Regions from separate parts of the Bacillus sp. V33-4 genome, predicted to be linked through region 2. Evidence: riboswitches for the same ligand, from Rfam matches in the RefSeq annotation. Region 2 holds a riboswitch; each other region holds the start of a gene.
What was found. Region 2 has a riboswitch for S-adenosylmethionine ahead of CVD23_RS19715 (alpha-hydroxy-acid oxidizing protein). Riboswitches for the same ligand answer to the same signal wherever they lie in the genome.

Region 1 (2,273 bases), on a different contig from region 2:
CTTATCTCCTTTAAGGTCATTTTTTTGTTTTTGATCGATTCAAAAAGTCTTCAGCAAATTTTTCGAGCCCCCAAATAGCTTCAAGGAGACTCTGTTCGGAAACTGTCTGCTTCATGAGATGAATTGATTCTGATTCCCTTAATGCTTTACCAATAATGAAGGCAAGTACTTGCTTATTTTCAGGATCAATTGAAAATTCCTTTAGCCGGTATGGAAGCTTTGTCTCGACATAAAAAGGGATGAGTTGTTCTATCTCCTTCCAGTTGCACTCAATTGCAAGCTGAACGAGAATTCCATAGGCCACTTTTTCGCCATGAAGGAATGCGTGAGTTTCCTTGACGGCTGTTAAACTGTTATGTATCGAATGTGCACCGGCAACCCGCCCATATTTTCCGGCAAAGCCGCCGACCATCCCGCCTGCTAAAATATTAGCCTCGATTACTCTAGTGATCTCGGCGGTAACAAGCTGGTTCTCACATGATTGAATTGCTTCCCGGCCGTCTTTAAGCAAAATTTGTTTGCAAAGTTCAGCTGCTTCCCTGCCGACTTGAACCGCAACAGGCAATGACTCGTTTTGAAAAAAAGATTCAAGTAAAGCTTCTGCCTCATAAAACTTGGCAAGCGTATCGCCAATACCGGCTCTTAAGTAAGCTACAGGCCCTTTCGCGATAATTTCCGGCTCTATTAACACAAGTGCTGTCGCTGTCGGAAAAATCGAGTAATGCGAAAATTCACCCGCTTGATTGTAAAAAACACTCAAGGGTGTCCACGCCGCACAAGTTGACGCCACGGTCGGGATTAACACTGTTTTCAGCTTCGCCTTATAACCAACTGCCTTCGCAATATCTAAAATCGTGCCTCCGCCAATCCCGATAATTGCATCTGACTTGCCCTGCAATTCACTGGCAAGTCTATCCGTCATTCCCTCTGTGCAAGGACCGGTTAATTCGATATACTCCCAATTTTCTGTCTTCTCATTTGTTAAAAAAGGTTGAGCCGCCTGTAAGGCAGTTTTCCCATGTAAAACAGTAACGCGTTCAATTTCTAAAGCCTGAAGATAGATTGGGAGTTTTTCCAAAGCGCCCTGCCCACATTCATACTGCATCGGGGCGCCTTGTACAGTAATAGCTTCCATGTCTCATCCCCCTAAAGATCACCTCATTATAAAAGGTTAGCCCAGCATTGACTTACTTTAAATGAGCTGTTTAAACACAAAAAATGCCTCCCTGATAAAAGAGAGGCATGAAATCATAATAAATGACAGATCATCCTCTCTTATCTTTCAAAACATAGCGTTTTGCAGGATTTAGCACCTTTTCTCATCTATTGACAAGAACGGTTGCCGGGTTTCGCAGGGCCAGTCCCTCCACCACTCTGAATAAGAGATTTGCTCATTAAATTGTTATAGTCAGTTTAATCATTATTATTTTATTCGTCAAGAACTTTTTAATCGCGACATTTTTTTGATATCACAAAAAAACCGCCCGTCAGTTGACAGGCGGAACAGTTATTAACCAATAGAGCCTTCCATCTCGAATTTGATCAGGCGATTCATTTCAACTGCATATTCCATTGGCAATTCTTTTGTAAACGGTTCGATAAAGCCCATTACGATCATCTCGGTTGCTTCTTCCTGGGAGATGCCCCGGCTCATCAAATAGAATAATTGTTCTTCCGACACTTTTGAAACCTTCGCTTCATGCTCTAATGAGATGTTATCATTTAAGATTTCGTTGTAAGGAATCGTATCTGAAGTCGACTTATTATCCATAATCAGCGTATCACACTCGATATTTGAACGCGCTCCATCCGCTTTACGGCCAAAGTGAACGATACCGCGGTACGTTACTTTACCGCCTTGTTTCGAGATTGACTTCGAAATGATCGTTGAGGAAGTATTTGGCGCAAGATGGGTCATTTTCGCACCGGCATCCTGGTGCTGCCCTTTACCTGCCAACGCGATTGACAATGTCATGCCGCGGGCGCCTTCGCCTTTTAAAATGACAGCAGGATATTTCATCGTCAATTTTGATCCAATGTTTCCGTCAATCCATTCCATCGTTGCATTGGCATCACAAACAGCACGCTTTGTAACAAGGTTATAGACGTTATTTGCCCAGTTTTGAATTGTTGTATAACGGCAATATGCGTCTTTCTTAATAATAATTTCAACAACTGCGCTATGAAGAGAGTTTGTTGTATAAACAGGTGCTGTACAGCCCTCAACGTAATGAACGTGTGCACCTTCATCAACAATGATCAATGTCCGCTCA
Region 2 (2,273 bases):
TGATATATCGCATGAGAGTAGTCTTTTTCACCTCAGTAATATTCTTCGCCCCAGCCAGACCTGCCGATACTTTAAATTCATCGAGTAAGTTCGAAACAACCTTTTGAACTCCGTGTTCGCCTGCAACCGCCAGCCCGTATACATAAGGCCTTCCAAGCAATACAGCATCCGCACCAAGTGCAAGCGCCTTGACCATATCCGTGCCACGGCGGATGCCGCTGTCAAACAAAACTGGAAATGTTTCGGGCACAACGTTGCGAATTAATGGTAACGCATCCAGCGAGGATGCGACCCCGTCCAGCTGCCTTCCGCCATGGTTTGACACAATAATTCCCTCGAAGCCCCTTTTAACTGCTTCCACTGCATCGTCAGGATGAAGGATTCCTTTTAAAACAATCGGCAAACTCGTTTGCGTTTTTAGCCACTGCAAATCATCCCAGTTAAAGGAAGGATGGAGAATCTGGTTTAAAATTTCGTCCACGACTTCATCACTGTCTTCAATATTCACTTTAGCCTGAAAAACAGGATCAGAAATATAGTTTGCTTTTCCAAAACCAAGTCTGAGCGGGGAGTAGCTATTGTGCAAGTCCTTTTCCCGCCATCCGAGCATGACGGTATCGACTGTAACGACGAGGGCTTGATAACCGGCGTTTTCAGCCCTTTTAACCATGCTTAACGATAAATCACGATCATTGGACCAGTAAAGCTGGAACCAGTTTGGGCTAAACGGGTTCGCTTCGGCAATCTCTTCCATAGTGTAGCTCGATACAGTACTTGCAATATAAGGAATTCCAAACGAGCCTGCTGCTCTTGCTGCAGCCAATTCTCCGTCTTGATGAGCAATCCTTTGCATTCCAACCGGAGCGAACAATAAAGGGGAAGGAAAAGTTTGATTCAACAATTCTATTGAAAAGTCTGGATTTGCTACATTCGTTAAAACTCTTGGCAAAATGCTGTATTGTTCAAAAGCTCTCGTATTTTTCTGCAGCGTTTCTTCACCGCTGGACCCTGATTGGATATAACCGAACGGGCCTTGCTCAAGAATACATTCAGCCGCCCTTTCCCACTCTTCGACTGAAAAATTGAGCCCGGTCTCTTTCATTTTTGCTAATAAAGGATCTTCCTTGCTGATTACCGCCATGATTTCATTTCCTTTCTAAATAGCTGATTTTTTGATAAAGGTTCTAAAACAAAAAAACCTCTCCAAAGTAGAGAGGTTTGATCATATGTATGGTCGCCCGCTCTCATCTTCCAAAACTAAAATGTTTTGCTGGATTTAGCACCAATTCCAAATTGGAATGGTTGCCGGGCTTCACAGGGCCAGTCCCTCCGCCACTCTCGATAAGAGAACAAAATTATTAAATTAACAGCAATTCGTTACTTATAACTTTAGGATTTCGGGAAGTGGTTGTCAATGAAATATTTTTTAAAACTATTTGTCGGAAAACACCAACTGGGAAATGTTTTATGGTGAAAAAAATTATAGATACATTTTATATATGAAAAACATTAAAAAATGGCGAAAATGAGAGATTGGTTACGAAAATGCCGCTTACATCAAGAGTTGCTTGACAAGAAATGGTGCTTGGCAGTGTCAGCCATAAGGTTGCCAAAAAGGGGAAAAGCACCGGTTATGATTGTGAAATAACGCAGATCCGTCATAAAACAAAATAAAAAAGGCCTATCAAGTGCGATCAGTCAATTGATCAGTACTTACCATTGAGGAGCAATAAGGCCGAGGGGCGATCCCGGATCCCGAGCGGCAATTGCGACAATAATCTTGCGCAGTAGGCCTAATTTATTGATGATGTCCTCCTAAAATAAGCATTTGTTTTTATCAGGCGGATTATATCGTGAATAAATCGAACAGTTAACTAATAAATATTATAAAAATAAAATAATTGTGTGTTTTCTGAAGACAAGATTTCAATGAGTTTAATATAATGTTAAAATAATAATCTGTTGACTATAGTGAGGGATCAATCATTCAGCCATACTTATTCCCAGCAGAACGATTACGGAATCGCTTTCTGTGTTCGCGCCTACAGGCTGTACGAAAAGATGTTGCATGTCATTTAACAGAGAATAGTAATGGCAAATCACCGGGCGATAAATTTCCATTAGAAAACAATCGCGTATGACTCTTTTCTTTCAAAAGAACATGTTAAAATAAAACCATGTGTGTGAGTGAATTTCATAAAGCAATTCTTTAATTGAAAAACGAACAGTAATTTAAAATTAAGATATTATTATTCGTTTCCTACGGCATTCTC
Region 3 (2,273 bases), on a different contig from region 2:
GACAGATACGACTACGTTACATAATGGAGTAAAGATGCCATGGTTCGGATTCGGTGTATTTAAAGTCAAAGAGGGTCAAGAAGTCATCGAGTCGGTCAAGGCCGCGTTAAAAGCGGGTTACCGGAGCGTTGATACTGCTGCAGTTTATAAAAATGAAGAAGGAGTCGGCCAGGCAATCAAAGAATCGGGCGTTCCCCGCGAAGAGTTGTTTGTGACGACAAAAGTTTGGAACGCGGACCAAGGCTTTGATTCTGCGCTAAATGCATTTGAAACGAGTTTAAAGAAGCTGGAGCTTGACTATGTAGATCTGTATCTTATTCACTGGCCGGTCAAAGGGAAGTATAAAGAAACCTGGAGAGCTCTCGAGCAGCTTTATAAAGATGGAAGAGTTCGCGCAATTGGCGTAAGTAATTTTCATATCCACCACCTACAGGATCTTCTTGCAGATGCAGAAATTAAACCGATGGTCAATCAGGTTGAGCTGCATCCATTGCTTGCACAAATTGAGCTGCATGAGTTTTGCAAAAATCAAGGCATCCAAATGGAAGCATGGTCACCATTGGCACAAGGTGAATTGCTCAATAACAATGCCCTGAAGGAAATTGGCGCTAAATACCATAAATCACCTGCACAAGTCATTCTTCGCTGGGATTTGCAGAGAGAAATAGTTACGATTCCTAAATCAATCAATGAAAATCGGATCATCGAAAATGCGAACATTTTCGATTTCGAACTTTCACGGGACGATATGGAAAAGATAAACTCGTTAAATGAAAACCGTCGCGTCGGAGCAGATCCAGACAATTTTGATTTTTAATGACAGAATTGATTTCATAAAAGGAAAAACGGTTTTGTTATTGAGAATATATGGATGACCCATTCTCTTGATAAGCGTTGCCCAAATTCTGGTTTTGTCACATTAAAAAATTGACAATTAATCTCGTTTCATATATAGTAAATGACAATATAACCGCATATGTTTACTTCTTATCCAGAGAGGTGGAGGGATTTGGCCCTTTGATACCTCGGCAGCAGACTCTTAAAGAGCACTGTGCCAATTCCAACAAGCGTTATGCTTGGCAGATAAGACAGGATTGGATATAACGCCAACCTCTTCTTATTGTTACGGAATGGACGATAGGAAGGGGTTTTTATTTTACCAAAAACCCACTAAACCAATCGGAATAAATGAGAATAGGAGCAAGTATAAAGTGAAAAAAATAGATTGTTCTGCCGAACTGGAAAAGGAAATTTTCATCGCCAAGCTGCTGGACCTCGGCATTTATAAAAAAGGGGACCGCCAACTGTTTGAATTATCGCTCGATGACCTCACGGAGGAATATGAAAGAATTATGAATGTAAAAATTTTTGAATGAGAGGAAGAGGATTTATGATCGGTCACATAAATATACCATGGAAGAATCAAATGCTTGCTGCTTCGATTGATTTTCCCGTATCATTTCAGCAAGGGGCTTCCTATCCACTCGTCATCATTTGCCATGGGTTTACCGGGAGCAGGATCGGTGTCGATCGTCTGTTTGTTAAAACGGCTCAACATTTAAATCTTGATCAATGTGCCGTGCTGCGATTTGATTATGCTGGATGTGGAGAAAGCTCTGGTGAATATGGAAAAAATGGTTTGTGTGAGCTGATTGAGCAAACAGAAGCAGTTATTGATTATGCTTTTGAGCAGAACGCCCTCATTGTGGAAGAAGTGTTTTTATTGGGGCACAGTCTTGGAGGGGCGGTGGCCTTGTTGACCGCAGCAGGGGATGCAAGAGTTCGTAACCTGATTCTTTGGTCAGCAGTCGCAAATCCGGACATTGATATTAAAATGATTGTCGGGAAAGAGAGATTGCAGGAGTTGTCAAAATCTTGCCATGTAGACTATTTGGGTTATTACCTGACAGATAACTTTTTTAACTCTTTGGAAAAGTATAAGCCGTTAACCGTGGCGCGGGAATTGACCGGAAATGTACTGCTTATTCACGGAACCAATGATGATGAAATTCCGGTAGAGTATTGCCGTCTCTACGAAAAAGCTTTTTCTAAAAGAGGGAAAGGAACATGTCAAAGGAAAGAAATCAGCGGTGCCAATCATACATTTTCCGATGCTGAGCACTTTTCTAAATTAATTTCGGTGACAAGGGCATGGATCAAAGCCAGAAAAAGTGAATCCAGTTTCTCTGATGTTTCTTAACAAATTTAACCAAAAAGCATAACAACTATGATGGCTTTATGCTTTTCTTATTAATTGTTCCCTTACACTCACC

Region 1: another riboswitch for S-adenosylmethionine. It lies ahead of CVD23_RS09810 (iron-containing alcohol dehydrogenase family protein); the one in region 2 lies ahead of CVD23_RS19715 (alpha-hydroxy-acid oxidizing protein).
Region 3: another riboswitch for S-adenosylmethionine. It lies ahead of CVD23_RS12155 (Fur-regulated basic protein FbpA); the one in region 2 lies ahead of CVD23_RS19715 (alpha-hydroxy-acid oxidizing protein).

The regions. Positions count from the first base shown of each region.
Region 1 is NZ_PGVC01000024.1:103,699-105,971, forward strand. It holds gene CVD23_RS09810 (iron-containing alcohol dehydrogenase family protein) at 17-1,135, opposite strand; SAM riboswitch class I at 1,273-1,385, opposite strand; gene sufB (Fe-S cluster assembly protein SufB) at 1,511-2,273, opposite strand, start outside.
Region 2 is NZ_PGVC01000064.1:22,935-25,207, reverse strand. It holds gene CVD23_RS19715 (alpha-hydroxy-acid oxidizing protein) at 1-1,141, opposite strand, end outside; SAM riboswitch class I at 1,242-1,348, opposite strand.
Region 3 is NZ_PGVC01000031.1:12,494-14,766, forward strand. It holds gene CVD23_RS12150 (aldo/keto reductase) at 1-817, shown strand, start outside; SAM riboswitch class I at 985-1,090, shown strand; gene CVD23_RS12155 (Fur-regulated basic protein FbpA) at 1,212-1,376, shown strand; gene CVD23_RS12160 (alpha/beta hydrolase family protein) at 1,391-2,200, shown strand.